Regions from separate parts of the Anaerosinus sp. genome, predicted to be linked through region 1. Evidence: riboswitches for the same ligand, from Rfam matches in the RefSeq annotation. Region 1 holds a riboswitch; each other region holds the start of a gene.
What was found. Region 1 has a riboswitch for cobalamin ahead of ACWZFG_RS02225 (methylmalonyl-CoA mutase family protein). Riboswitches for the same ligand answer to the same signal wherever they lie in the genome.
Positions count from the first base shown of each region.

Region 2: another riboswitch for cobalamin. It lies ahead of ACWZFG_RS00775 (TonB-dependent receptor); the one in region 1 lies ahead of ACWZFG_RS02225 (methylmalonyl-CoA mutase family protein).
Region 3: another riboswitch for cobalamin. It lies ahead of ACWZFG_RS11595 (TonB-dependent receptor plug domain-containing protein); the one in region 1 lies ahead of ACWZFG_RS02225 (methylmalonyl-CoA mutase family protein).

Region 1 covers NZ_CBDNNH010000003.1:10,282-20,783, reverse strand. The annotation lists gene ACWZFG_RS02255 (TIM barrel protein) at 1-258, opposite strand, end outside; gene ACWZFG_RS02250 (TonB family protein) at 321-1,082, opposite strand; gene ACWZFG_RS02245 (ExbD/TolR family protein) at 1,085-1,495, opposite strand; gene ACWZFG_RS02240 (MotA/TolQ/ExbB proton channel family protein) at 1,482-2,114, opposite strand; gene meaB (methylmalonyl Co-A mutase-associated GTPase MeaB) at 2,356-3,486, opposite strand; gene scpA (methylmalonyl-CoA mutase) at 3,479-5,662, opposite strand; gene ACWZFG_RS02225 (methylmalonyl-CoA mutase family protein) at 5,662-7,830, opposite strand; cobalamin riboswitch at 8,176-8,353, opposite strand; gene ACWZFG_RS02220 (SLC13 family permease) at 8,478-8,795, opposite strand; gene ACWZFG_RS02215 (ferritin family protein) at 9,429-9,617, shown strand; gene ACWZFG_RS02210 (NUDIX hydrolase) at 9,793-10,362, shown strand; gene mutY (A/G-specific adenine glycosylase) at 10,349-10,502, shown strand, end outside.
Region 2 covers NZ_CBDNNH010000002.1:95,599-106,100, reverse strand. The annotation lists gene ACWZFG_RS00780 (autotransporter outer membrane beta-barrel domain-containing protein) at 1-4,289, opposite strand, end outside; gene ACWZFG_RS00775 (TonB-dependent receptor) at 4,313-7,180, opposite strand; cobalamin riboswitch at 7,294-7,472, opposite strand; cobalamin riboswitch at 7,678-7,856, opposite strand; gene ACWZFG_RS00770 (hypothetical protein) at 8,038-8,559, opposite strand; gene ACWZFG_RS00765 (hypothetical protein) at 8,645-9,940, opposite strand; gene ACWZFG_RS00760 (TonB-dependent receptor) at 10,028-10,502, opposite strand, start outside.
Region 3 covers NZ_CBDNNH010000023.1:113,199-123,700, reverse strand. The annotation lists gene hutW (heme anaerobic degradation radical SAM methyltransferase ChuW/HutW) at 1-694, opposite strand, end outside; gene ACWZFG_RS11600 (ABC transporter substrate-binding protein) at 706-1,686, opposite strand; gene ACWZFG_RS11595 (TonB-dependent receptor plug domain-containing protein) at 1,715-3,811, opposite strand; cobalamin riboswitch at 4,073-4,254, opposite strand; gene ACWZFG_RS11590 (FAD-dependent oxidoreductase) at 4,641-6,968, opposite strand; gene ACWZFG_RS11585 (glutamate synthase-related protein) at 6,981-8,612, opposite strand; gene ACWZFG_RS11580 (class II glutamine amidotransferase domain-containing protein) at 8,600-9,706, opposite strand; gene yyaC (spore protease YyaC) at 10,428-10,502, shown strand, end outside.

The sequences.
Region 1 (10,502 bases):
AATCGCATCCGTATTTGGGAAACTTAATTTCAAGCCTTGTGAATTTCCTAGCCAAAAATCTAACCAATCACTCCAAAACCGTAAATGCACACCATAAATAAATTTTTCCGGATGCAAATTAGAATCCCACGGTTCCCAAAGCATCATTTCAATACCATCTAAGCTATTTTTTTTCAGAAATTTTTCTAACGCCTTCGCATCGTTTTGAATCAAATTATTATCCATGGAGTAATTTGATAAGTTCACTAATTCAATCATAGTAACCTCTTTCAACCAATCCCTTTCAATCTATCAAGAAAAGGTTTCTTCTTTAGCATACTTTAAGTAATCGTAAAACTAAATTTTCTATAAATATAACACCGAACGGCATCACCATAGACATTTTTTGCTGGTGAAAATGATAAGCGATATGCTGTTTTTACTGCTTCGTTATCAAATGCTTCATATCCTGAGGAAGAAGCAACCTCTACACTTTCCGCATTTCCATCCGCTCCAACTAGAATTTTAACCTTTACCGCTCCTTCAATTCCTTGTCGTTGTAGCTTTTTCGGATAATTCGGCGCAGCATCTGAAATTAATTGTGGTGGTGTTTTGGGTTTTAATGCGTCCCCATTACCGTCACCATTGCCATTTTCACTGCCACTTCCCGTTCCATTATCATTTCCGCTTCCCGTTCCTTGTCCATTTCCAGAACCTTCACCATTGCTTCCCTGTCCATTTCCAACAGTTGAACCGCTCGTATTATTTCCATGGTTCGTAATTGCTTGATTTGTCGTACTTTTTTCAATATGTTGTTTTCTTTCTTCTATATACTGTTTTGTCACTGGTGGAATATTTGTATCATTTTTTAACACGATGTCTTCTACTGCTGGTTCAGCAACCTCTGACGCTGCAGCTCCATCATCACCGCCGCCAGATTCACCGCCGCCAACATCTTCATAAACAGTTACATCAACGATCTTAGCTGCGCTGCTATCCATGCGCATAAAAAGTCCCGTGGATGCAACGAAAACAAATACAATAATATGTAAAAACAGCGATATTCCTAAGGACAAACGTTCTTCTTTGGATTGTTTATGCATGATTAGCTCCTCCCAGATTCAGCGGCCAGACCAAATCGTGTTAATCCTGCACCTTTCAATTGATCTAAAAATACAATAACTTTTCCATAATCAATATCCTGATCAGCGCGCAGCACCACTGCAAACTTAGGATTTTTCTTATTTTCTGCCTTCGCTTGTGCAATCAATGTCTTTTCATCAATTTGTTGATCTTCAAGCCACAAAGAACCATCTTTTTTCATCGTAACTAAATAATTCACATTTGTTTGCATTTCTGCGTGCTGCGCTTTTGGCATATTTACTGCTACAGTTTTTAAATCGACCATATATAATGTACTCAGCATAAAAAATACTAATAAAAAGAACATAATATCGATCATTGGAATAATCATAACTTCTGGTTTCGCAAAAGAACGTCGATCACGCAGTCGCACGATGTATCACCTGCTCTTTATATGCCTCTACTACTGAAAAGCATTGCTCCATATCCGTTACAACATTTTCTAAACGTTGCGCGAAATAAGAATGTACAGCTAAAGCAATAATCGCCACACATAGCCCCATAGCTGTAGCAATCAAGGCTTCACCAACACCACCTGTAATTGCCATGGCTTGCCCAGATTCAAGATTAAAAATACTAAATGCTGAAATCATCCCACTAATTGTACCCAATAATCCCAAAAGTGGTGCCATCGTAACAATTACATTTAAATAATATAAACGCTTACGCATTTTCGATAATGCAATTCCAGATTGAATTTCTAAATAGGAAGCTATTTTTTCCTGATTTTTGGTTTGTTTCCCCATCGCTTGATATAAAATATCTGCTAAATCCCCATTTGTAGCATCTGCTAATTTCTTTGCTTCTGAAGAATTATCTTCTGACATGAGCTCACAAAACTCAATTGCAAATTTGCGTCCTGAATCTGATCTCCTAAAATAAAAACCCCTTTCAACCCCGATCGTCACAACAAAAATAGAGCAAATTAAGAGTATATACATAACGAATCCACCTTTGTGGAAAAACTCTACCCCTTGTACAATAAAATCCATGTTAATCCTCCTTAGCTCATTTATAAAATATCAAGTATTTTCCTTTACCTATTAAACACAAACTATGGTGATGCGAAAATCGCATCACCATTGATGGGAATTTAATAGTTATATAGATAACGCAAACCGACGTGTGTGCACCTAATGATGAGCAATCACTAAAAGAGAGTCAAATACTTATAAAGTAACTTTTAGGGTTATGATATAGGAAGCCGGTTTGCGGATATCTCTTTTCTGCCACTTATTCTTCATAAGCGGCAAGCAACCGCTGCATTGCCATAGTTGCTGAAATTTTACCTTCAGCCACTTGTTTGTCAATGTGACTGCGGCATTCTCTTACCCGCTCATTTTGATAAAAGCGATTATGCAAATTTTCTTCAACCATTGAATATACCCATGCTAAAGTTTGTTCCTTACGGCGTGAAGTAAAGATTCCACTCGTGGTCACCGTTTCTTTAAACTTATCGATAACATGCCACAAATCGTCAATCCCCTCTCCCGTAAGTGAGGAACAAGTGTGTGCACGTGTTTGCCAGCCTTCGGTAGCCTGTCGTAAATAATGAAGAATACGCTCATACTCCACTTTGACCATTTGGGCTTTCTGCTTATTATCGCCATCAGCCTTATTAATCAAAATTGCATCGGCAATTTCCATGACACCTTTTTTCATCCCCTGTAATTCATCTCCTGCCCCTGTTAAAACAACAAGTAAGAAGAAATCAACCATAGAGCGGACAGTGATTTCACTTTGTCCAACTCCAACGGTTTCTACCAAAATAATATCATAGCCAGCGGCCTCACATAAAAGTAAAGTTTCTCTACTTTTTTTCGTAACTCCGCCTAATGTGCAACTCGACGGTGATGGTCTAATAAATGCATTTGGTTCCTTTGACAAATTCTCCATCCGCGTTTTATCACCTAAAATACTGCCCTTTGTAATACTGCTACTTGGGTCAACCGCCAGTACTGCGACTTTATGTCCGCACCCACACAATTTTGAACCAAGCGCTTCAATAAATGTACTCTTCCCAGCACCAGGCACACCAGTAATTCCAACACGAATTGAGTTCCCTGTATGCGGTAATAATTTTTGCAATACTTGCTGCGCTAGCACCATATGCTTGAGCGAATTGCTTTCGATTAGAGTAATCGCCCTTGATAATAACATTCTGTCACCAGCTAAAACACCTTGCACATAATCATCGACTGTGAGCCTTGGACGTTTCACCCCACTTGCAGCTGTTTTTTCTAACGGGGCAGTCTTCTTTGTCATTCCGTCGTGCCCACCATTAACCCCAGTCATCACACGGCAGGCAAATTCACTGCCGGCACACTCAGGTTGCCAATCAGGTCGATAAGTTGAATTACTCATGATCCCAATTCAAGCGTTTTTTCAATTCTTCAAGGACTTTTCCGGCTGCAATCGGAATAATTGTCCCCGGTCCAAATATTGCTGCGGCACCATGTTCACGCAAGAAATCATAATCTTGAGCTGGAATAACACCGCCAATAACTACCATAATATCTTCACGTCCACGTTTTTTTAATTCCTCTATCAATTGTGGCAATAGAGTTTTATGCCCTGCGGCGAGCGAACTCATTCCCACAACATGGACATCGTTATCCACCGCATCTTGTGCAGTTTCCTCTGGTGTTTGGAATAATGGTCCGATATCAACATCAAATCCTAAATCCGCAAAGGCTGTTGCAATTACTTTTGCTCCACGGTCATGGCCATCTTGCCCCATTTTTGCAATCATGATTCTCGGACGACGACCTTCTGCATCTTCAAATTCATCTGTCATTTTGCGAACGCGTTTAATTTCATCTTCATCAGCAAATTCACTGCTATATACTCCAGAAATTGAACGAATAATGGCTTTATGCCGTCCAGAAACTTTTTCTACTGCATCGGAAATTTCACCAAGGCTCGCTCTTGCGCGAGCTGCATCTACTGCCAATGCTAATAAGTTTCCTTCCCCTGTTTCTACGGATTTTGTAATTGCTTCTAAACAAGATTGTACTTTATCATTATCACGATTTGATCGTAATTTTTCTAAACGACGAATCTGTGCCTGACGTACTGCTACATTATCAACATCAAGAATATCCAATGGATCTTCTTTATCTAAACGATATTTATTTACGCCAACAATCATTTCATCGCGCGAATCAATATGCGCCTGTCTACGTGCTGCCGCTTCTTCGATTCTCATTTTTGGCAAACCTGTATCAATTGCTTTTGCCATACCACCAAGTGCTTCAACTTCTTGAATATGTGCCCAAGCGCTTTTTACCAGTTCTTGTGTTAATGCCTCTACATAATAGGAACCGCCCCACGGATCCACAACTTTACAAATTTTTGTTTCATCTTGTAAATATAATTGTGTGTTACGAGCAATACGTGCCGAGAAATCTGTTGGTAAGGCAATTGCTTCATCAAGTGCATTCGTATGCAATGATTGTGTATGTCCAAGTGCTGCTGCCATCGCCTCAATACATGTCCGAACAACATTATTAAATGGATCTTGCTCAGTTAAGCTCCAACCAGAAGTTTGCGAATGTGTTCTAAGTGCCATGGATTTTGTTTTTTGCGGATTAAATTGTTTAATAATCTTTGCCCATAGCAAACGTCCAGCACGCATCTTAGCAACTTCCATAAAGTAATTTTTTCCCATTGCCCAAAAGAAGGATAAGCGTGGTGCAAATGCATCCACACTTAATCCAGCATTTACTCCTGTTCTAATATATTCAAGCCCATCGGCAAGCGTATAACCAAGTTCAATATCCGCTGTCGCTCCAGCCTCCTGCATGTGATAACCCGAGATACTAATACTGTTAAACTTCGGCATAAATTGCGAAGTATAAGCAAAAATATCGCCGATAATCCGCATCGATGCTGCTGGCGGATAAATGTACGTATTACGCACCATGAATTCTTTTAATATATCATTTTGGATTGTACCAGCTAAAACTTCTTGTTTTACCCCTTGTTCTTCTGCTGCAACAATATAGAATGCTAGTACCGGAAGCACCGCTCCATTCATTGTCATTGATACTGACATTTTATCTAATGGAATTCCCGAAAATAAAATTTCCATGTCAAGGATTGAATCAACAGCAACCCCTGCTTTACCAACATCACCAACAACGCGTGGATGATCGGAATCATAGCCACGATGTGTTGCCAAGTCAAAAGCGATAGACAAACCTTTCTGCCCAGCTGCTAAGTTACGACGATAAAACGCATTACTTTCTTCCGCCGTAGAAAACCCTGCATATTGGCGAACTGTCCACGGACGAGTTACATACATTGTTGGATAAGGGCCACGCAGAAATGGTGGAATCCCTGCGACATAATGTAAATGATTCATCCCTGCTAAATCACTTCTCGTATATAGCGGTTTTAAATCAATTTGTTCCATCGTCCGTTGATACAATTCTTTAACACTACACCCCGTTTGTGCTTCTAATCTATCTTTCCATTCAGCAAAACTCTCTTGTTTTGCCTGTCCTTGAAAAGCCATTTTTGTAAAATCAGGTTGCATTATTTTATCCCTCCTTGTTGTTGTAGCCAAGTCAAGATATTATAGCAATTTGCCCGAACATGAATAAATTCCTCAACTCCTGCTTCACGATAAGATGCTTCATATTCTGGTGCTGGTGCGCCAGCAAGCATAACAATCATTTCTGGCTTTTCAGCTTTTATTTTTTTCGCAACTGGTGGAACAAGTTCTGGATACGTATCATCGGTTGAACAGATAATTGCAACCAACGCACCTGATTTTACCGCTGCCTCGGCAGCCTCATCGGTTGTCATAAATCCATCATTTTTAAGTACCTCAAAGCCACCTACTTCGAAGAACCCCGTACTAAAGTCAGCTCTAGGTTTATGTTGCGGTATTTTCCCCATGTTCGCTAAAAAGATTTTTAATTTTTCGCCATGCTCGGCTTCATATGCTTTTGCTTTATCACGTAACTGTTCAAACTGCTCTGTAAAACGATGTTTCTCTACCATACAAGCAATGCTTTCACCATCGCTATTTTCATATAAAATATTTCTTGCATCCTCAAGCGTTGCTCCCGCACTAAATGCAGCTTCTAATACATTGATGAAATCATCTGACTTGTTTTGTATGCTTTGTCTTAACTGTAATAATTTTTCATCACGGAATTTTTCATCAACATCATTAACAAAATCGTTAATTTGCTTTGTCCGTGTTTCTTTTATCGCAGCTACATCAAGTTCATTTTTCTCTAGCAATTCTTCTAGCACATTCGCATACATATTTACACCAACAGCACGGTCTGCACGTTGTGCTAATTTTTTGAAGCGCTGCATCAACACATCTTTTACATCGCCTTGTACTTTTCCAGCCTTTAACGCTGCAATCATGCCACCGTCAACTTCAACCTGTTGCATTACTTGCCATGACTTCTCAGCTACTTGTTTTGTTAAAGACTCGATATACCAGGATCCACCTGCCGGATCGACCGGTTGACATAAATTACATTCGTTTTGTAACATAATCTGCGTGTTTCTTGCAATACGTCTAGAAAACTCATCACCTAAACGAATCGCTGAATCAAAAGGCTGTACTTCTAAACTATCAATCCCACCAACAACCGCAGAGAAGGCTTCTGTTGTTGTTCTAAGCATATTTACATATGGATCATATACTGTTTTATTAAAGTTCGCAGTACATGCATGAATAATCATTTTTTGTGCTTCTTTATCACCGCCAAAACTTTCAACAACTTTAGACCATAACTGTCTTGCTGCTCTAAGTTTTGCAATTTCCATAAAGAACATTGCACCTAAGGAAAAAGTAAATTGCATTTGTTTTGCAATTGTATTTATCTCTAGTCCACGTTTTTGTAATTCACGAATATAAGTAATCGCCGTAGCCAAAACATAACCTAATTCTTGAACAGCACTAGCTCCACCATCGCTATACACTTGCCCATCCAAGATAATCGTTCTTAACTCTGGCACATTTTTTTCTGTCCATTTCACTGTTTTTGCAAGTTCATCGAATAAATCATCTAACGATGCAGATAACTCCCCTTTTGCTACCAATACACCAATTGGATCAGCACCAATACAGCCATGTACATCAGTAAGTTTCTGAGAATTCGCTTTTAACATTGCACTGAGCATACTAATCATCAAGCTATTATTTGCACCACAATTGACATATAATTGATACTTTCTCAAATCCAATCCAGCAAAAACTTCGTACATATCTTGAATCGTACTGATTGATACACCACCCTTTTGAATTTGCTTGTCAATCTTATCACCATTTTGTCCTTGTTTTGTAAGTGCATCAAGTTTAATATTGATGGCAGTTGCACCTTTTTCCAACTCATGTTTAATTAATTTGTTTAATTTTGCTGGAATAACATCATCCATTTGTTGCGCAATAAGCCAAGGCTTTGTTATATAGCCCCCCTCATGTGTTCCCCGCATATAATTTTCCATGCCAGGCAAGTTTGATAATTCTTCAGGATTCGGTGCCATTTCCATCGTATACATTGGCTCTAAAGTGATGCCCTCATAGGTTTTCGTAAACAATTTTTTCTCGAAACTGCCACCTTTTAGCGTTGCAATTGCTTCTTGTTTCCACTCCTCATAATCAGGAGCAACAAACTCATCAAGGCTAACCATAGGAAGCTCGGTTTCTTGTAGCTCTTTTTCTTCTGCTTGTTTCATATTCCTAATCCTTTCCCTCAGTGCACTGATAACTTATTAAAGAGTTTTTATTAAAAAAGAGAAGACAAGAGTGCCTTCCCTTGTTTGAAAAAGGATGTCTCCTAACGGAAACATCGGGCATACGCCCAGTACAATAAAAAATAAAATATATGAGCAATGTTCTCCGCCAAAGCTAAGAAGCGGAGAAAACTTTTTGACTAAAATAAAAAATCCTTCTTTGCCTACAATTGCAAAGAAGGATTTAAAGTTAATATATATTTACTAAATAAAAAATCTCGACAAATATAAGTCGAGATAAATAGATTTAGCAATCTATAAATCTCCTTCCCATCGCTCGCAGGTCAAACGGTGATTGTTAATTAGGCAGTTCTCCTGGCTCTAGTTCATCGCTCGCTCAGTCTTCCCAGAATTTTTCCAGTGACATTTGTTGAGTTCGCTCCCTAATACAGTGGCGGGACCGCGTTGGCATTTAACCAAACTTCCCTATTAAGTCCTTTCGGACACCTAATTCTATATATGAAATTTTATTTACTCTCATAAACAAGGCTTATCTTATCACTATGATTTATTTATGTCAATAGTGTTTGCATATATTTTTTTACAAAAATTCTTATTTTACCAACAACTTTATGCAAACTAACATAAAGTTATTTAAAAATCTGAATTTGCCCGCACCACTTTTTCCATTCCAACGCCCCAGTAACAATAATATTAGGTGGCGTTCCAATCATCGTCATAATCCCACCAAACCCAGCAGCAAATGCTAGTGGCATCAACCACCTAGATACAGGGATTTTCGCAACTGAACAAATGCCAATAATAACATCAGTCGTTCCTTTATTAGAACTAATAGAGGACAATATCGCGGCAACTAACATAATTGCAATCATTAACTTATTTTCACTTTTTCCAGAGCCTTTTACGACGATATTGCCAATTTTCTGTGTGAATGAATCGAAACACATAGCCAAGAAACCATAACACAAAAAATATAATGGACATGTTGACTGCTATATTTAAAAACGGATTTGTCGTCACTGGTTGCATATTACTTTCACCTCAATAATCATTTTAAAATTGCATAAAAAAACATATCTCTGCTAATCATTGAGATTGCCAAAAGCATCTATCCCATTATACAGTGGTGTGGATGATGGTGGAAAAGCATATGCTGTCAAAATGGAAAGGATCCATAGAGGTAACACACATAAAAAGTTGATGACGATTTTTTTTATTTTTCTTTTCATAGTTTCCCCCTTTTCACTTTTTCGTAGATTTGCATTATCTTCTGCTCTGTTTTTGTATACAAATAAGTACTTCTTGCAGAAATAAACTACCTTATTATAATTTATGAAAAGAAGAATAAATTGGAAACAATCATTTTTAGGTTCTTCATCCTTTATCCGATAATTAACCTGCTCTAAGACTCCCATCTTCTACAAGCGGGAGTTATATCCATTGAGCACAGGCGAGCGATTAAATCCCTGGATAACGATTTATAAAATTCAGATGGAGTTAAAACTCCATCTGAATTAAGAACTCTATTTATAAATATTGCTTTTATAGATGGTTATAACTATCTATAGGAGGTGATTTGATTGAGTCATATTGATATCAAAAAAACAATGGAGCAAACACTTTGTCAAAAGCAAGAGGAAGTTAGAAACTACCAACGATTTGCACATGCATTTGATGACCCAGAAGCTGCAAAAATGTTTGCACATTTTGCAGAAGCAGAAATGCTTCACGCAACGCAACTTATTGATATGCTAAAAAAATTTAATTAAAAAGCATAGCAAAATACGCCCGAGAGTTTATTCTCTTAGGGCGTATTTTTATACGGCGGGACTATGGGTCTCGGTAAGAGCTAGCGCTCTTACTGAGATATCTTTGTTTATCATTTGTCGTTTCAGTACGAACATGCTACAATGATATTCATCTACAAAGAAAAGAGGTTTAGCTGTGCAATTTCTTAAAGAACTCTATCATTATCTACCAATAAACGAACAAGAAATCTCAGATAAAAAAGCGATGAGTCTAATGATTGAAAAATTTCCCGATACAATTTTATTACGTGACAACACAATTGCTCATATAGCTGTTTCTGGTTTTATTGTCAATCAAACTTATGATAAAACCTTGATGATTCATCATAATATCTATCAATCCTGGGGATGGACTGGTGGACACGCGGATGGCGATAGTAATTTATTGCAGGTTGCAATAAAAGAAGCAAAAGAAGAAACGGGAATCTCACAAGCTGCACCACTTACTAATTCACTTGCCGGAATTGATATTCTCCCTGTATTCAGTCATATGAAACAAGGGAAATTCGTCAATACACATTTACATCTTTGTTTTTCTTATCTGCTTATTGCTGATGAGTCAGAAACATTACAATACAAACCTGATGAAAACAGCGGAGTAAAATGGCTACCCTTTAGTCAAATTTCTAACTATTGTTCAGAAGCTCATATGATCCCTGTATATGAAAAATTAATTCAAAAGGTAAAATACTATGCAAACAAATAGTACAACAATGATGCTTAAAGAAATCGTTACACCCTTACTCCGTTGGTATCATAGCCATGCACGCATTTTACCTTGGCGTGAAAATCCTAATCCTTACTTCGTCTGGATATCCGAAATCATGCTCCAACAAACACGCGTCG
Region 2 (10,502 bases), on a different contig from region 1:
CCATCTGTTTTATACGCTATAGATCCAGATTTTTTCCTTGCGGAAGCAGACGTTAACCCTTCAGCAATCTCTACCATACCGCTAAGATTTTTTTCTCCATTTGCATAGGCAGTATAGTACAATTTATTTGCTAAAGCATTTAACGTTTCACTTACCAGATTTTTGTCATTTGCTTTATCAGAATCAGTATTTAATCCTACATTATCCGTGCGCAATGTGATAAAGCTATCGCCTAACGCACTATTTATCGTCAAATTTCCACCAATGATATTGGTCGGTGTTGTCTTGTCATGCCCATATAAAACAGTAGTATATCCGCTATACTTATCAATTGTAATCGGGTTGCTGTCTTTTTGAGAAATTACACCCTGATTTTGTTTTGTTTTTCCACCCGATACTGTATTGACATGACTGCCATTAAAAGTAGCTGATTTTGAATTAAGCGTATTTTCCCATGTAGCACCCTTTTCTAAAAATAAATTAATAGCGCCACCGTTCGTATTACTAACAACGCCCGCAAACAAGGAATTACTACTACCTAATCCGAGATTGATTGTCCCTTTATCTAAAGCATAAATTTGTCCTTTGACAGTTACATCCTTCCCGTTTGCAATTCCTTGATCCGTCATTCCCATATTAAAAGTACCTGCTGCAATACCAACCGCTTTAAATTCATCGGTTGTACTTTCAGGTGTGATAATACTTCCATTATCAATCGTTATTTTATTGTTCTTGCTCCCTCGCATATCGACTCCGGTACCTTTAACGGCAATATCAGCTTTTCCGGTAATCTTTACTTCCCCACCGTCAGTACTGTTATCGCACATATAAAGGCCTTTAGCTTGATATACCTTTGTTCCATACCCACCTTTTTGAGCAGCTAAAACCCCATAGGCTAAATCTCCTTCACCATTTCCTTTCATATTTAGGTCACCATTAATCGTGAGCTTAGAGCCGCCGTTATAAAGATAAATTCCATCTGCATCACCATCAGTAGAATTTTTGACTGTCATAGCAACATTTCCATTGATTACAGCCTGACCGCCATTTTGGACAAAAATCCCTACAGCCGTTTTTCCTGCAGCAGTAGCTTTAATGTTCAAATTATTAGCCTGTACATTTACGTTTTTATTTGTATATACACCGATTGCTTGACTGGTTCCCGTTGTGCTTACACAATCCAAATCCAGAGATTTTCCCTCCGCAGCAACGGTAATGTCATTTCCATTGCCTAAAATTCCAACGACTGCCGGATAATAGCCAATATTGCTCGCCGTTACATTTTGATCATCCACGGTAATCGTACTATCTTTCGTAAGACGATATTCCTCTTGTCCCGTCCCATTTTTTTGAACCACGCCGCCATTTACATATTGGATATCATTATCCTTAAGTCCGGTCAAAGTTGTCGTAAAGGATGTAGTAACCTGTTCTGTAGGGATTGATGGAGTACTCGCACTTTGATAACTCCCTTCTCCTGTTATTTCACTAAATGCGATATCCCCACTTTTTAACGCCGATGAAGATGTCATTCCTTCCGCGATACCAACTGTTCCTTTTAAATTATTTTCAACCTTACCTTTATACCCTTCATAAACCAGTTTTTTTGCAAGATTATCCAATACGGTATTTAAAATTGTTTTTTCATTATCTGTAGCACTATCTGCTGTATTAACCCCATTATTTCCTGTCCATAAAGTCATCGTAGAATCTAAATCTGCCGATTTTATATGAATAGCCCCACCAATTATTTCAGTTGGAGATGATGTATTATGATCATACCAAGCCAAAGTATTTCCGCTATACCTATCGATCGTAATCGGGTTGCTGTCTTTTTGATAAATCAAACCGCGATTTTGTGGTGTGTTTCCACCTGTAAGACGACTTACATGACTAAGCTGCCCTGCGCCTATATCTTCATTATCATCTGCATAACGATTATTCTGTTTTGTATTATACCAAGTGGCACCATTTTGCAAATATAGATTTGCTGTACCACCATTATCAATGATTCCATTTAAATAAGAATTTTTATCTGTTAATGCAAGATTTATTGTACCGGTATTTAGTGTAAATAAATCACCATCGAGTTTAACCGTATTACTCCCTACTGTTTTTCCATCTAGTCCCGTATTCATATTGATGGTACCGAGATAAGATGATAATGCATAGTATCCATATTGAGTAGCTAACGGAGTCACAATCTTTCCGCCATTGATACTAACCTTACTATCTTTCGCATTTGTCGTAACACCATTTCCGTATACAGCAAAATCGACATTACCATCAATTACGACTTCACTTTTATCAACAGCCGTTAAAATACCTGCATTATTAAATCGCGAATAAACATTTTCAGAATTTACAGGTATTCCCCATACCGTATTATCTGCACCTAAAATGCTCACATCTCCATGAATGATAACCTTTGAACTATCATTTGCTTCATTACTTTTCTCGCCCCAGCGATCCGTTTTTTGTATTGCAATTCCGTTTCCACCCAGACCGCCACTCATCGAAATATTTACCGGAGCATTGATTTCAATTATACTCGTTTTATCTTTACTGGCATCATTCCAAACAGCATTGGTTAGACTATTTCCACCTTCATATCCACTTGTAATAATATTTAAATTTCCGGCGTTAATGCTCACATTTTTACCATTTCCCGCAAAAATCCCCACCGGAGTTCCAATATAATTTTTAGCTTGCAATTGCAATGTATTTGCACTAGCGTCAATTACAATATCGTTGCCATCATTTGCATAGATATCTGCTAAAATATTGTTATCTAAATTCCCCCCTGCTTTTTCGAGTCCCAAGTTTATTGTTTTATCCGCATCAAAATGATAATGACTGTTATCATTTGTTACTGCATTATACTGTATATCATCTGCTGTCCCTGTAATGCTACTTTTATAGTCACCGCTATTACTCGTTGCATTCAAATTTATTATTTTATTCAATGTTTGTGACGATTGGGTCAATCCTTCATCTGCCATGAATTTTAATTGAGCAAGCTTGCCATTTACAGTATCAGTAGGTATGATTTCAACTGAATTGAACAGAGAATATTGCTCATCGGTAGAAAAATCTTTCGCATTCCAAACAATCGGCTTAGTACTGCCATCGGTATATACCTGTAATTTATCGCCGGCTTCCAGCCATAGCCGTTTAGTATAATACTCCGCATCCAGCTTACCAAACCAACCTTCATACTGACCATTAACAATTTCTTCCCAATTTTTCGGATTTTCCGACAGCAAATTAGATACAGTCGTCTTATAAACATGCGCATCCATTCCACTGCCTGCTGCAGCTAAATTATAGGTCATTACGTAAGCTGTGCCATTCGGCAAAATTTTTAAGTTTCTAAAATCACACTTAACATTTTCCGGTTTTTTTATGGCCTGGGATGTTGTATTTAATTGTCCATTAGAAATTTTGACAACATCAATTCTTGATTCCGCATTACCAGATCCATAATTTTGCTTTCCGCCAATAAATGGAACAAACACTGAATCATTATAAAAACTTAATCGTACCTGATCCGCATTTTTACCTACTCTAGAATAACTATTAAACTCTAAACTTCCATTATCTTTAATATTAAATTGCAATAAATATCCATTGTCATAATTGTCATAGCCCCCTTCCAAATTAACACTTGCAACTAAGTAAAGTTTATCGCCCCGTACTGCAATGCCTTCACCATGCACCGTAGTCTTTTCACCATAACCAGCACTACAATTTTCATTAATGCAATTCTTTAAATTAACAGCTAAACTCGGTTGGTCTTTTAAAGAGCTTTCTGCAATTTCTGCTACACCAATTTGACCTAAATCATATCCTGCCGCAAATAAATATTTTCCATTAGAGGCAGCTGCATGCATATTGGCAACTGCTTTTATCACTCCAGTCTGATCAGGGTTATTCCAATCTCCGTTTACATCCAATACACGATTGGGTTTTAACTCAGTCGTACTGTAAGTATATTGTCTCAAAATCAGTTTACTTTCACCATTTTCATTAATTGCATATAAACCGGCATCCCCATTTAACCCTTTAATAACGCCTGCTGATGGATCTGAATCAACATGCGTAGTTACTCTTGACCCCGTGACTTTTCCTACTTGACTATTTGTGTAATCCGAAGAAGCAACTGCCGCTAAATCTGCAGCAAAAACATTGCCAGTCATTAAGCATCCACCTAAAATCATCGCTAAAAGTCTAGCATACTTCTTTTTCGTTATAGAATTTTTCTTTTTTCTTAACACTATTTTTTTCATAAATCCTAAAACACTCCTCTCATTTAAAATTCATATTTAACGGTTGCATAGTAAGTTCTTCCTTGTAAAGGAAACTCTGCATTGATATACCCATCTTCAGTAAAGGCAATAGGACTATAGATTTTTTGTTTAGGTCCTTTATTAAAGATGTCATTACAACCGATATTAATTTGCCAATCTCTCTCTGGTTTCCATTTAACGCCTGCGTTGATTACGGTTAAAGAGCTCACTGGTTTTCCCGACAAATAAGCATAGTTGCCACCACGAGAATCTCGACTAGTACTAGTAAAATATTCATCTGTATAATGCAATTCACTAAAAATAGATATTTTATTATTTGGTGTATAAGTTAAACGCAAGCTACTTTCCCATTCCGGCTGATAAGTCATCCATATATCGGTATATGGATAATGAACTGCTGTATTTTTTTTCTGCGCATGCACTTTAGTATAAGTGGTACGTAAATCTAAAGAGTATTTATTCCACTTAAATTGGCTTTCTAACTCAATGCCATGCACTTTGGCTCGGCTATCATTAAAATAAGACCAATAATCAAGACCTGCACGCACCAATTGAAGCATATTATCTGAATCACGCCAAAAATAAGTTAATGTAGTATTATTGTCTGCCCCCAAGGTTTTACCGTTCCATAAAGCACTAATATCAAACTGCTTTCCTTCTTCCGGCAATGGAAAAATTGAACTACTTCCATCTCGTGACGCCGGCAAAATTCCAGCACCATCACCGGCAATTTCATACATATTAAGCAGTCTATAATAAGTACCACCTGTCATGCGAAGACTAAAGCTATCATTAAAATCTTTTTTCAACGCTAATTGCCAAGTAGATTTGCCATCCGTCTGACTATCTTCTTGATGTAACCAATGAAATTTATTACTTTGATTTACCGGAAAACGTTTTCCATCACTAAACCCAGTAATTTTTGATTGATTATAACGAATACTTGGAGTCAATATGAATGTACCTTCTTTATCCAATGTAATCGCATCTTGTATCTGCACATTAAATAAATCTTGCTCATATCTGTTACGAGTTTGTCCTAATATATTTCCTATAACATCATCACCAAGAACTTTATCTAATAACGAACCTTTAATGTTTAACTTTTCATGAGAAAAGTTAAACTGATATTCTAACATCTGGTTATCATTAATTTGATAATTTCCATCAAGCTGTACATTATATTTATCAGATTGATAATGACTCCACTCTCTTAGCGGAATATTATTCCACCTAAAGTTATTAGGATAATCTAACATATGTTCCGTCTTATATTTTTTATCTTGATGAAGATAGTCGATCATCCAGCCCCATTCCAACTTTTTATATTGCGCCCTATTTTGTAAAAGGATTTCACTATTCTCAAGATCCTGTTTACGACTTGACGCATAAAAAATATCTTTTGTATCTACTAATGCATTCGTGGCTGCATCGTTAACACTATCTCCCCATAAACTATCAGGTAAATGTCTTTGCAGTTTGTTCCAGCTTCCTTTAATCACAAAGTTATCGTCCTGCCATTTGATAATAGCGCTATCTTTTTTATAATCGTTATATCTGCGGTATCTTTCTTTATCCTGCAATGCCTTAAGTTTCTTTTTCGCCGCTTCTAAGTCTTCTTTCGAACTTGCTAATGACGTACTTTTATCCGGATCAACAATAGTTGTCCATTCATCAATAATTTTAGGCGTTGTATTTTGCACATATGTATCAATAATTTGATTCTTTACATTATCATTTATAATCCCTGTTTCACTACCATGGTGATTCCAGTCCTCACCGGCATAATCCCACCAATTCGTCCATCCAGTTTCAGGATATCCCTCAGCAATATATTTATCTTTGATGCCCATGTCAATCATCGTTTGCCTAAAAGTACTCATATCAGACTTTTGTGCTACATTTCTTGCATTATCTTCTATCGCATGACTTAAGCTATTGTCACCTGTGTTTCTAATAAATTCTACCCACGCATCAGGATTGGCTTTGTAGTAATCTTTATCTGTATCACTCATAGAAATAAGCGGTTTGCGTCCGCTTGTTAACATATCTATCATTTTGGGATTAAAATCATTTACGTCTTCTTGCAACGAATTTATGCTTAACTGAGCATCCGATATATTTCTTCCAGCTGCATAATTTTCATATTTAAATTTTTGATCACTGTCATCATGGTTAATTCCAATCAGCAAACTACCACTACCTAATGGATTGGTTATTTCCAAAGCTGCCCTTGTACCACCATAAGAGGATTTGCCAACTTCTGCCGATATATTTGCCTTGGTGGGTTTCTTCGTTACTATATTGATAACACCACCCATAAAAGTTCCAGCAAAACGAGTTGGTATATAACCACGATATACTTCTATCCGCTCAACATTATCAACGGGAATTGTAGATATATCAACAGCTGCATCTCCACCTAAATTTGATAAAACCCCATCTAGAAAAACCCCAACTTGCGCCGCTGTTGAACCTCTAACTGTTACAGTCGTATACTGACCTTTCCCATTTACTTCACGCACATGTACTCCTGGAACCTTTTTTAAGAGTTCCGGCAATGTTTTCTGCTCACCTTTGTAATCGTCAGGACGAATCACAGTTACTGTGCCTGGAGATAATTTTGACTCCCAATCTGGGCGCTTTGCTTCAACAGTAACAGTATCTAACGTATACTGGTCTAGTTCATTCTCTGTATTTGATATTTTTTCAATATCTTTCTCTGCTTCATCAGCCCATACCACCCCAGCCGGTGTAGCAAAGCCCAAGGCTAACGTACAAACTACGCACGCTGCTATATTTTGATAGCGGCGCTTTTTTTTCGTTTTGATTTGATATAACCATTTACTATCCATCTTCTTCAATCTCATCCCTACTTATAAAATTCAATAAAAAAACTTCTGCCATGTTTGACAGAAGTGATATGAATGCATAGGAAATAAACCTATGCTTCATAATCCCCTTCCCATCGCTCGCAGGTCTAACAGTGATTGTTAAATAGGCAGTTCTTCTGGCTCCAGATCATTGCTTGGCTACGCCTTCCCAAGATTTCTCCCAGTGACATTCATATAGCCTTACTCCCTGTTACAGCGGCGGGACCGCACCGGTTTTTCACCGGACTTCCCTATTAAGTCTTTCGACACCCATTTCTTCGTTATATATTTTTTACGGACAAAATTTCACATTTTAAATCCTACTAGAACCCCTATCTGATACCATCATGTTTTAATTTAATGTCTCTGGATTTAAAAATAAAAAAATCTTCCACCTACGATAGACAGAAGACTTTGGAATCCAAAACAATATCAACATAAAAATATCATATCAACAAATTTCAGAAATCCCCTTCCCATCGCTCGCAGGTCTAACAGTGATTGTTAAATAGGCAGTTCTTCTGGCTCCAGATCATCGCTTGGCTACGCCTTCCCAAGATTTCTCCCAGTGACATTCATGTAGCCTTACTCCCTGTTACAGCGGCGGGACCGCACCGGTTTTTCACCGGACTTCCCTATTAAGTCTTTCGACACCCATTCCATCTTTATTCATTTTTGTATTACTTTTCATTTTCTTACAAAATAAGAGTATACTCCTTTTGTTTTTATTTAGCAACATTATCTGTAGATTTTTTTATCATTCATCTTATCTTTTATAAAAATACTTCTTTCATTCCCCAATATAGTCATTTTATTTACAATAAGTTTCTAATTCTTTTGTCATTTCATACCTATTAATTTTGTGCACATTTCCTGACAAAATCGTACATCGTATCTGCAAAAGTTTTCACTGGCACAGGAACAAAACTTACTGCTTTCGTTTGCTCCGCGATAAGCACTCCTTTGGAGCTATACAATTTTAAATTTTTCACTGCATACATTCTTTTACGAAGCTGAAAAATCATCTGCATCTCACTATAAGCTATGCTATCTTCTCCCTCCATTTTTTTTTGATATTGTTCATTTAGCTTTTTAATCACCGCTTTATCCTTATAGATTGCTTTTATAGTAACATGCACTTGATCTTTATCTGCGCTGTCTGGTTGAATCGACTTCACTTCGAAAAAATATTGCGCCAATTCATTTTGAAATACCTCTGTCCAGCGCATTGCTTCTATCTCCTCTGGTGTAAGCTTTTCCTTCACGCTAATTTCCCAATCTATTGCTGAATCTTTATTTTCTTCCATTGCAAAACCTACAGAAAAAAACATGTTACATAACAGAGTAAAAGCACCCACTAGAAACCATTTTTTCATCACTATTCCTCTTGGCTTTCTCATTTAAATATAAAGTTAGACCTAGACACTAAAAAGCCTAGGTCTAACTTTTCCCTAACACTTTTCAACACTCTATATCAAACGCACACACTCTTTGTTTTTTACATTTTTCTGCTAATTCACATGCTTCACGCGCTAAGCGAATATGTGAAGCAAGGGATTTAGATGCTGTTGGTGCAGAAACGCCTGCAGCTTTCAGCTTTCCTGCCCCAGCCACATCTGGTGCAATAAAGCAAGCTGAGTTCAAATTACCACCATCAAAATCGCTCATGTCGGTAATACTGAATGCTTTGCTTGCTGTAACTGTTGTAGTTGGCGTTCCATCAAAAACATCAATTGGCGTTCCTTTAACAAACCACAAGCGATAACCATCCGCATGAATTCCCCATAGATACCCCATAGAATTTACATCAATAATCTTTGTCCAAGTACTTGGCGTTGTTAAATTTGCCAGTGTCGTATGATAAACACCACCAACTAAATTTCCATAACTTGCATCATAATGACCTAAGAATAAGTACACATGGTTATCATTCACAATAGAAATATCACGAAAATCACCATTCGTCGTCGGACTGTCAATCGTCACATGCGTAACTCCGGCTTGGGTAAATTTACCTAAATCAATAATACTCAGCTTTGTTTCCGCATTGCCGCTACCCGCATTCTGCATACCGCCTAATGAGCAAACATAGAGCTTATTATTATATAAATCCAGCGTAAAGGAATTTTTCCCAGCCGTAACATAGCTATCAAAAGTTAGTTCCCCCAAATCGGTATCAATATTAAACTTTGCTACAATGCTGTCATAATAAGTTCCGTATCCACTGCCTTTATTGACATAAAACAATGCATACAGCGAAGTACCAACTACAACCATAGCTTCACCATGAAAAACACCATCCGCATAGGGATTCGTAAAATTCGTAAAACTTGTTGGGAAACTATATTCAAAGTCTTGACTATAGTCGGTCCCCATGTTCACAACCGCGATTTTTGATAAATCATATCCTGTTGCATATAGCCAACTACTGCTATAATTTGCTACACCGTGCAAATTTGCCACCGCTGACCAAGTTGGCGTAGCTAAAGGAGCTTGCCAATTGCCCTGTGGTGCAATAATTTGATTTGCTCTTAAGTCCGTAGTGCTATACGTATATTGACGTAAAACCAACCGACTGCTATTTCCTTCAAAAAAATTAAAGAATGCTGGATCACCATTTAAACCTGACCCAATTTTATTCTTTACTGCTGTAAATGCGGTTGCTGAAGCTGCCGTTCTGTCACCGTGAATTGCTCCAGCCGTTCCTGTAGAATATCCTGCATCCGTTGCTGTGTACGCAAATAAATTTTCACTCATCATAAACCTCTCCCTTTTACTTTTCTTTTTTCTTTTAACACATCTTCCCCTCGCCCAACGGCACCACCTCCCTTCAAGTAAAATTAGTTAAAAATTGTATTGCAAAGTTGCGTAGTAAGTACGCCCTTGGATTGGATACTGGATATTTGACGCTTCCCAATTCGGATAAAATGGATTCGTTAGATACATATCATTCGCTTTATTAAGGAGATCATTGACCCCGATGATAATTTGTGTATTCGTATTCGGCTTATACTTCACACCTAAATCCAAAGTCGTCAACGAGGACTGTTCTCCAGCAGCTCCATCATTATAGAGAGAAGTACGCATTCTATCTACATACCGAAGTTGACCAAAAATCCCCCACTGGGTACTCGGACGATAAGTCAGCCGCATCGTTCCTTCCCATTCCGGCTGATAAGTCAGATAACCAGGGAATACACCATTATTTCCCCAATAACCAGCCCCCGGCAATTTACTCAAATCATAGATAACATCTTTCGGCTTCGTATAAGTTCCTTGCAAGTTTAAGTCCCATTTCTTCCAGGATAAATCCGCTTGA
Region 3 (10,502 bases), on a different contig from region 1:
CAACGATGACATTTACCCCTGTTTGGGCAAGCGATTTTAGCTTTTCTACAATAACTTTTTGTTCAGCCAACCGTCCTAATTTACGTCGTAAATCCGTAGAAAACGTTTGAACGCCAAAGCTAAAGCGATTTACACCATACTTTAAACAAATCGCTAATTTAGCCTCATTAAAGTCAGTGATATTACTTTCAAATGTAAATTCACAGCCAGATTCCAGTAAAAAAACTTTTCTTATTTTACTTAATAACCGTTCTAACTGATCTTCATTTAATGCACTAGGGCTACCTCCACCGATAAAAACTGCTGAAATCATCTGACTTTGATAGTACTCAAAATCTTCTATTAGTGATAACTCTTGACATAGCAAATCAACATATTCCTCTTGCATTGCTAAATCACTTGGATAGCCACAAAAATTACAGTAACTACAGCGTTGCTTACAAAATGGGATATGTATATATACTGCGCTTTTATTTTTTTTTGCTGCTATCATCGCCTGTTCACGAAAGCGAATTTGCTGTTTAGGTGGCATAATTGGTAGCAGATGACGCGGCGAGTATTGAAGTGTGCAATCATTAAATAACTCACTCATCTTTCGTGTTGCTTTTAGCCCGAATAATTCTTTATGATTTTCCAGTTGCATAAACTCAGCTAATCCATTCGTCAAATTCATCATGATATCTCTTTCCCCCAAATCCATCTTCCTTATCGCGATTCATTTTTCGGATATAATTGTTCTACCATATAGCGGACTGCTTCTGGATATCGCAGCCCGGGATTGAGTAAAAATAAGTTCTCTGATAAAAAGAAAACTTGTTTATTTTTTACTGCCTGCAACTCTAACCATGCCGGATTATTTTCCATTTCTGACTTAATCCGTTCAAGTGCGCCTCCGTTAGCTCCCATTGAAGTAATAAATAATACTTCAGGATCTTTTTCTACGAGTGCTTCCATGCTATATACAATTTTATCTGGGGATGCCATACCATTCATCTTTGCGATTGGCATATCTCCAGACTTAATTGCCAGATCTAAATGAAGTAATGCAGCCACACTTCCTGCGATGCTATCCTCCGTTTCTACGGAAATATCATTCATTGTCGTATGTAAAATCACTGTTTTCTTGCTAACTAATGGAACATTTGCTATAGCATCTTGGACACCGTTATCTAATTTTTTTGCCAAGTCTTGCCCCAAATCTGCATGACCGGAAACCAGCCCTAATAATTCGCAATTTCGTTTTACGTCTTGATAAGTTTTCAGATTAAGTACAATCACCGGAATATGGTTTTCCTCCAATATTGGTAGCAAATTCTCATGCATTCCTTTATAGGCAATGACTAAATCAGGCTGTAAGCTCACTACAGCTTCACTGCTAATTCGATAAACAAAACCAACTTCTGCACTATCTTTATATCGCTCGGGAATCTGAGCAATCTGTGAGGTTGCCCGTCCGACAACTTTCCCCTGTACCTGATCCAAAATTTCTAGAAAGGATGGTGATAACACCACAATTCGTTCTGGTGTATTTGCCAATAACACTTCGCGATGATTATCGTCGATGATTGTCAAGTTCTGGCTATGATTTTCCCCTAAAGTCAAAGATTCTTTATTCCCACATCCAGAAAACAATATACTAGCTGCAATAAATAAAATTGCACTAACCACTATTAATCCTTTATTCATACAACACTCACTTTCAGTCCTAACCAAACTAGAATTTGCAGTTGATTCCAACACGATACATTCTTCCATATACATCTTTATTATAATCATGATAATTGCCGAGATTATCTATGCCTAAGTATAGGCTTGCCCTCGCATCTAAATCTTTTTGTGCTAAGAAATTAACTACTGTAAATGTGCTATTTTCCATTTCTTTATCCCCCGTTGTAATATTGCCATCTTTGCTCGCCCAATAATCAATATTACTTACTACATCCAAGTTAAATTGCCAGTTCGTATCCTTCGGATGATAAAACAATCCTAAATTAAGCTGATGTCTAGGACGATCTTCTAGTCTTTGACTGCTTCCTTGATCTTTTGCATCTAAATAAACATAGCCAAAGTTCAAATCTACTTCATCACTCAATTGATGCTGGATTGAAGCTTCTATTCCTTGCATTCTCGCTTCGGGAATGTTTTTATACGTCATTAATTTGTCTTTTGTCGGTATCATACTGGAAACTAAGTCTCCAGCACTATCCACATATTTACCAGTCCAAGTAGATGTAATTAATTCTTTAACATCATTTCTAAATAAACCAAAATGTCCTGTTGTTTTATCATTCCAATCTTTTTCTAATGCTAATTCATAGTTCCATGATTTTTCCGGCTTAATATTAGGATTTCCCTGGAAATACTGACCTGGTCCGCCCATCGCGCTGCCTGCAAACATTTCCCAAGCATGATAAAGTTCATTAATCGTCGGTGTCTTATAACCTTGTCCCACAACAAACTTTAACCTAGTATCATCAGCAATGTGATAAGTAGATGCTAAATTTCCTGTCCAAGCAGAGTCAAATAAATTACTATGATCAAATCTTATGGATGGTATAAATAGCCATTGATCATTTGGACGAATTTCATCCTGAAAATACAAGGAAACATAGTCAATAGATGCTTCATCACTCGTTTTTTTACTATTTAGATCGGTTTTTATTCTCGTTCCTTCCGATTTATCTTGTCTCCATTCAAAACCAGCTGTAGCTAGATGCTTATCACCCAGTTGCCAGCTGTCTTTTCCTTCAAGGACATTAATTGTACGATTCACCCAATCGAAACTATTTAATGTATAAGGTATAGTAACAATATTATTGCGCCGTGTCTGTTTATAAATAAAATATTCCTTTTCATATTTCGACTGATATGCCCGAACCGACCAATTTTGTTTAGCATCTTCACCCTCATAGCTCAGCGATAAATTCGTACGTTTATTTTCATTTTTATTAATTTTATCTGATTTTGGCATCATCGGATGATAAGATTGCCCCGCTTCTGAACGCTGTGTGTCTTCGTTCAATTGTCCGAAATCAAAACTTAAGCGATTTCCATTTTCAGCCGTATAGGTCATGCCAAAATCAATATTTTGCTCTTTGCCAAAATAATTATTACTTGTTCCTTCATTATCTACATAGAATGGCTTACTATCGTTATAACTTCCCGATATCTTCCAACTCATATTTCCTGTCTCATTGATATCTTGATAAAAAATACTAGTTGTCGGACCTGCACTGTCACCATGTTCATAAAATGAATAATCATAATTAATCGAGCCTTGTTTTTTCATTGGTTGTCGCGTGATAATATTGACAACGCCGCCAATTGCATCGCTTCCATACAGCGAACCGGCAGAACCGCGGATAATTTCAACACGTTCCACATTATCCATATTGATTCGATCGATTTCATGCGCATTGGCTGAGTTATACGAAAGTTCTCCGCTCATCCGTTTGCCATCAACCATAATTAAAACATGTCTTGATTCCGAGCCACGAATTCTCACTTGTGATCTTCCCTGAAAATCCTTCCACAAGGTCACCCCTAGTGCATTTTGCAAAACATCCCGTAACGTTCTAGATTGTCGCTTTTCAATATCTTGACGTGTGATTACTTGTACTGTGGTAGGAACTTCTTTTACTGTCTGATCAGTCCTTGTCGCAGTTACAACAACACCATCTAAATAAAATTCATCCAATACTTCTTCATTTGCCCAAGCAATCTCTCTACCGATTGATAATTGCGTGCCCAATATCATTCCACAAACAATCGCCATCCCGATTGCTTTCTTTTTTTGGCTGTAATGTTTCATCCCCGATTTATCCTCCTAAAAATTTCTTAACTACACAATCCATCTTACTAACAAAAAAATCTACCTCTTCGAAAAGGCAGATTTCAATTATCAGCAAATAAAAACATAAAAACCCAGCACGAAGCTGGGTAAAATAGCAATATAAATGCTGTTATTTTATCCCCTCCCTATCACTCGTAGGTTGTATGGACTGAATGGATGGTCAACATTAAACTTTGAATTGTTCTATCCAACAGTTAACGCAGCATCTAATCTCCATATTCGGTGATTGATAAACAGGCAGTTCTCCTGGCTTTAAATCATCGCTCATCCAAACCTTCCCAAAGTTTTCACCCCAGTGGCATATCTTGGACTAACTCCTTATTACAGTGGCGGGACCGCGCCGGCATTGAACCGAACTTCCCTATTAAGCCCTCACGGGCACCTGTTCCCTTCAATATTTAGTTTTCACATCATTTCAATAAATCGCAAGAAATATTTTCCATGGTAATACTTTATCATCATAACACTGCCCCTCGGGCCTGTCAATAAATTACCTAATTTAACATTTTTCTTGTATATTTCTGTAAAATTATAAATTATTGAAAAAGTTCTTTTTCAGTAAATAGAGATCTTAAGCATTCTTAAATCAACCTTTTATTTAAGTCTCACTTTTATCAAAGGGTCTATCGCTCCAAATGATTATGGCGACGTTCCTTTACAAGTTACATCATCCGTTCAAAATAGCACTAAAAACATTTAATCTTTTTCACATAATTACTCTAACTTTATCGCCCTAACCCAAATAAGCCGACAAAATCAATGATTTTGTCGGCTTATTTTACTTGATTTAATTCTTATTATAGGTTCTATACATATTGATTTTCTCTGCATTTGCCTTCATTGTCCAGATCCCGCATGGGCAAACGCCCGCGCAAATACCACAGCCAATACAACGTTCTGCATCAGAAACATATTCAAATGTACCGTCTGCTTTAACGACTTTACTAATTGCCTTTTCTGGGCAGGATTCAAGACACATACTACAATCTCGGCAAGTACCACAACTAATACAACGATTGAAATCTTGATTTGCCGCTGGCAATTCACAACCATGACATTTTTCAAAGTAAGCTTTATTTATTTGTCCCGCTGGAATAACTTCCTTCTTCACTGCCTGTGCATATGCTTCTCCATTTACGTAAGCATCTGCTGCCATTGCAGCCTTCGCACCAGCCCCAATTGCATCCGTTAAACGGCCAGGTTTCACTACGTCACCAGCCGCAAATACACCAGCCATAACACTCGTATCTGCACCTGGCACTAACCAATCGCGAAATTTGTTTAACCCTTCAGGTAAATAATCTAGGATTGGTGTTTCCCCAACCGTTACAATGACCATGTCGCCTTCAATGAATCTTCCATCCTCAGCGAGAATTCCTTTATCTGTGATTTCTTTCGTCATTACAGGCCAAATGATATCGCCACCAAGAGATTCAAAGTGTTCAATTTCCTTTTTAAAGGCTGCCGGCTTTTGCACATCAATACAAGTTACCTTTTCTGCTCCCATTTCATACGCATCAAGTGCAGCATCCATACCAGAGTTTCCTGCACCGATAACAAGCACATGTTTGCCGACTTTCGGATTTTCACCACGGTTCACTGCTTTTTGGAAGTCTAACCCTTTTACGACTTTTTCTTTTCCAGGCCATGGGAATACACGAGGATTATGTCCACCGGTGGTAACGATAACGGCATCACTAGCTACTTTAATCTCATTAAATTTATCACTATCTACTTTGCAGTTATTGACAAAGGTTACGCCCATATCTTGAATGCGTTTTAATTCCGCTTCTAAAATTTCATGCGCTAACCGACTGCGTGGAATTGCTTGCTCAAGCTTACCGCCCATTGCGGAAAATTCATCATATACCGTAACATCATGACCCTTTTTCGCCAACTGCCAAGCTGCGCTTAATCCTGCTACACCGCCGCCGATAACAGATATCTTCTTGCCAGTGCGCACGGATGGTTTTTCTACTTTTATATGGATAGACTCTCTGCCAAGTGAACCAATTTGAATCGCTTGGTCAATGGATGCACGGCTACAGCCTTCCATACATGGATTTGGGCAGACACTGCCACATACTGATCCAGAGAATGGTGTATATTCAAGTACTAATTTATATGCTTCTTCCACCTTGCCCTGACGAAGTAAATTGTAACGTTGCTGCGTCGGAATTCCGGATGGACAGTTAAATTCACACGGAGCCGCATATTTTGCATTGTCCCAAGCTGGAACGCGCTGACGATAGATTCCTGTCACAACCGTAGAATTTACAATGAAGTCATCCATGCATACATCGCTAAAAATGCCGCCTTTTACCCATTCGGTCGTCCGATATTCATTTATGCTCTCCAGTGCTTTTGGTTTTTTTTCATCAAAAGCAAGTGGACGAAGCTTTTTCCAGTCCTTCCATTTTGTTAATTCCGCTCGAAGTTCAGGCTTTTCTATTGCGCCCAGAAAATCATCCATCCTACTTTCTAGATAAGCAATATCATCTGCATCCAAAGCTGTGATTTTTACTTCCTGAGACATTCCTTTTGCTTTGCCTCTAAAATAAAGCACACCGCCAACCATACCGATACAAGAACGATCACCAAGTACAGACTCAAACTGCTCACTGTCGTACCCACAAACAACAGCTTTACCGCCGCCCATAAATTCAAATGAAAAACTGCCGACATTTTTCAGCACCCATAATTCCGGTGCATCATAAAGTGGATCATGTTTCATGAGTGATCCAGAACGCGTCCCAGCGCGACCGCCGATATAAATCGTCCCGCCTGCCGCACAGTGTCCAGCCGTATCACCGGCATCACCTTTTACAACAATTCTACCGCCGGCATTCAGCCAGCCGACATCGGCAGATGCCGAGCCTTCTACAATAACTTCTGTATTATCAAGACACATGGACCCAACGCGTTGACCTGCGTTTGTCACACGGAATGTTAACTTTTTCCCCTCCGGATGCCATAACGGACCGCCAATATCATGTTGGCCGGAAGCCGCCACAGCAAATTCTGTTTCTCCGTTTGCTAAAGCCTCACTGATTGCCAAGAGCAAATCCTGCGTCGACATACGATTGTGATTTTCTAATGTATTAATTTTAAACACTTAGCTTCCCTCCTAACATACATATTGTATTCCCAATTTATCTGCAACCGCTTTATCTGTTGTCACTAATGCATCGGAACGGCCTACAGGAAGCGAGCTATTGCCGATTGGCGCCATCAATTTACGCATTTCACTATCGAGCGCAAGTACGTAATCAACAATATTTTGTGCGCCCTTATCGATATCAAGACGTTTCACAAGTCGCGGATCTTGCGTACAGATACCCGTCGGGCATTTTCCTGTCGAACAAGCATTACATCTGCCCCGTTCGTTTCCTACGCAACCTAACAATTGAATTAAAATTTTGCCGACAAAAACACCATTTGCACCAAGGCAGATCATCTTAAACGCATCAGCTGCCGCGTTGCCTGTCATCCCAATTCCACCGCCTGCCCAAAGCGGAATTTGTCCTTGCAGACCTTGTTTTACTGCCGCTAAATAGCATTCACGCAATTTAGATACGACTGGATGACCTGTATGATCAAGCGATACTTCATTTGCAGCCCCTGTACCACCTTGAATCCCATCAAGGAAGAACCCGCCACAAATTTTATATGGATCGCGCAATAAGTTGTTATAAACGGAAACAGACGTTGCCGAAGCCGCGCATTTAATCGCTACCGGAACTCTAAAGCCAAAGGCAGCATTTAACGATAAATGCATTTTCTGTACGGATTCTTCAATAGAATATAGCCCTTGGTGATTTGGCGGCGAACTTAATGTTGCTTTTGGTACCCCACGAATTGCCTGTACGTGCTCTGCTACTTTTGCCGCCGGAAGAAGTCCTCCATCCCCCGGTTTTGCACCCTGACCGATTTTAATCAAAATCCCGGCAGGATCCACCTTCATTCTAGGCATTGCTTGAATAATTCTGTTCCAACCAAAATGACCGGATGCGATTTGCAGGATCATGTATTTTAACCGTTCAGATTCTAGCAATTTCACCGGCATACCGCCTTCACCGGAACACATACGAATCGGAAGATTGTGTTTTTCATTTAAATACGCCGTCGCTAAAGATACTGCTTCCCAAGCCCGTGTTGAAAGTGCACCAATGGACATATCACTGAAAATCAAGGGATAAATCCAGTTAACCGGTGGTGTTTTCTTGTTCATTTTTAATTCGCCGCCCGTTAACGAAAGCGGTAATTCTTTAGGATTTAATACGCGTCCAAACGGCGCTAAGATATCAAACGTGTGTCGTTCAGAGTCAAGTGCCGGGTCTGTCATTTGGCTGATGCGACCAACAATCACGCTATCTAAAGTACGCTGTGCATTCAAGTTTGTACGTCCGCCACGTTTAATCGGACCATGATCACGCGCTAATAAATTCACACGATGATCAGGGTTTCTTACTGGACGAATTGCATTGTTCGGGCATACCTTTTCGCACATTCCACAACCGACACAAGCATTGGCAATCGAAGCTTTTTGCTTAATTACCGGTACAGCTTTATGCTCTTTTACCGGGTCCGGCTGACATGCATTAGATACCGTCACACTGCGGCGTGCCATCGTTGCCTCAATTGCATTCATCGTACAGGCAGAAATACAGCTTCCGCACATTGTACAACGTTCTGCGTGATATTCTATCTTCCATTTCAAATCATTTTTCCCTACATCTTGCGTTCTTACTGTTTCCATCTCTGCACCTCCAAATCATTATTAATCACAACGACTTCGCGTTCATTCGGATAAATATCCTTCGTCGTATCACGATTTGGCAAAATTACATTGAGTCCGCAAACCTCAGATGAAATTGCAATTGTGTTTTCATCGCCGCCAACAACAACCGGACGAAGTTTTTTAGAATCGCAACAAGTAATCATATTGCCGTCCGGAAGTACCGCAATAATGGTATTTGGTCCGTTAATCTCCAAATGTCCAAGCGATTGGCGGATTGCTTCCAAAACTTCGCGATCTTCCCTTTGCTCTATTTCATTAAACGGCAAAGGTGTAATGACGTGTTTAAAATATTTAATCGGCCATTTTAATTGGCGCAGAACATAATGAAGCGTATAGATAAAGTTTTGCGAATCGGATTCAAAACCAATATAGCCGCGATGCAAAGATTTTTGATACTCTTTATTTTTCGTATAGAAAGTGTTTTCTCCATTTGCACAAAGCGTATAACCTTGAATAAAGAACGGATGTGCAGCATAACGAACAATATCATAATTAGTATTTTGACGACATTGAGTAACAATGCTTTTTGCCATTAAATCCCCGCTGTCATCCCAGAGACGGAAATACGTAGCAATATCTCTTGGATCACCAATTTCTTTAAGGGTTAATACATCCGGCCAAAAGGAATATACATACCCTTCATCTTCGTCTTCTAAAATTTTTCTTAGTGCCAATCTTGTATCTAATAATAATTCTTCGCGCTCCTCTTTCGATTTATCGCGATATTTTTCAGGATAATCATAGTTACGGAAAATATAATAAGGCATTGCTTTAATATCTAATCCCAGTTGTTTGTTTCCTTTAGGAATCCATTCTGCAACCTGCACAAAGTTATGACTATCCATATAATCTTCAACGAGTTGTGCCCCGCGTTGCGTACATGCAAGGGATAATAGAGGTTTATCTTTATAATTTTCAAAAACTCCATATAAGTCTTGCATAACCATCGCAAAACCAGAGTTATCATGACCTTCCTGCTGAGGCAGCATTAAATGTAATGCTTTCGATGGATGAACTGGGAATTTACTTTTTATTGAACCAATTCTGCACATATTCTCTCCTCCATATCTTAACTAAACATTTTTCTTCTTAAGATTTACCACACAAGTATTAAAAAAAGCCTTGCTGAGCACCATCATTTATTTGGTAACTTTCGCATGGCTTCATCAATAAGCGATATCAATCACAATTATTTAAAAACGACAATATTATTTATGCTTTGTTCGAGAAAAAAAGACGATAAAATCGCCATTATCCTCTACAAAGTTCATTGACGAACTTTCCATTTGCAAGGTACTTTTGTTCTCCGCATGAGAACTTTAAATGTAATGCTCTTTTATTATAAGAACGTAAACTTATACTGTCAATATGTATATTAAAAAAAATTTTTTCATCAAAATGGGGATTTTATGAACTTTGAAGCAAATTATTTATTACACTTTTGAATAATTATTCATTTTGTTAATTTTATATTCACATTGTAAATATCTGTTTTGTGTTAATTAAACCCTATTTTAAAAGCCTTTTACCTTATTTTTATTTTTCTAATTTTAAAATCTTACTTTTTTGTATTGAATTGTTTTTCGGTATACAAGATACAGTAGCCTAAATACTTTTTCTTCTATATCATTATGTACTTTGTATTTTTTTCGCTAAACTATTATAAGGTTATTTTTACCTATGAAAATCAGTATAAATTTATTGCGTTTAAGGAAATAATGATACAGTCAGCGGATAAATTATTTGCTGCAAATATATAAATAGGAGTAGATTATGCAAAATCTTATGACAGAGCTATCCCCAACTGCTTCACCAAAATTATCCGTACATACCCCAACTGCAATATAC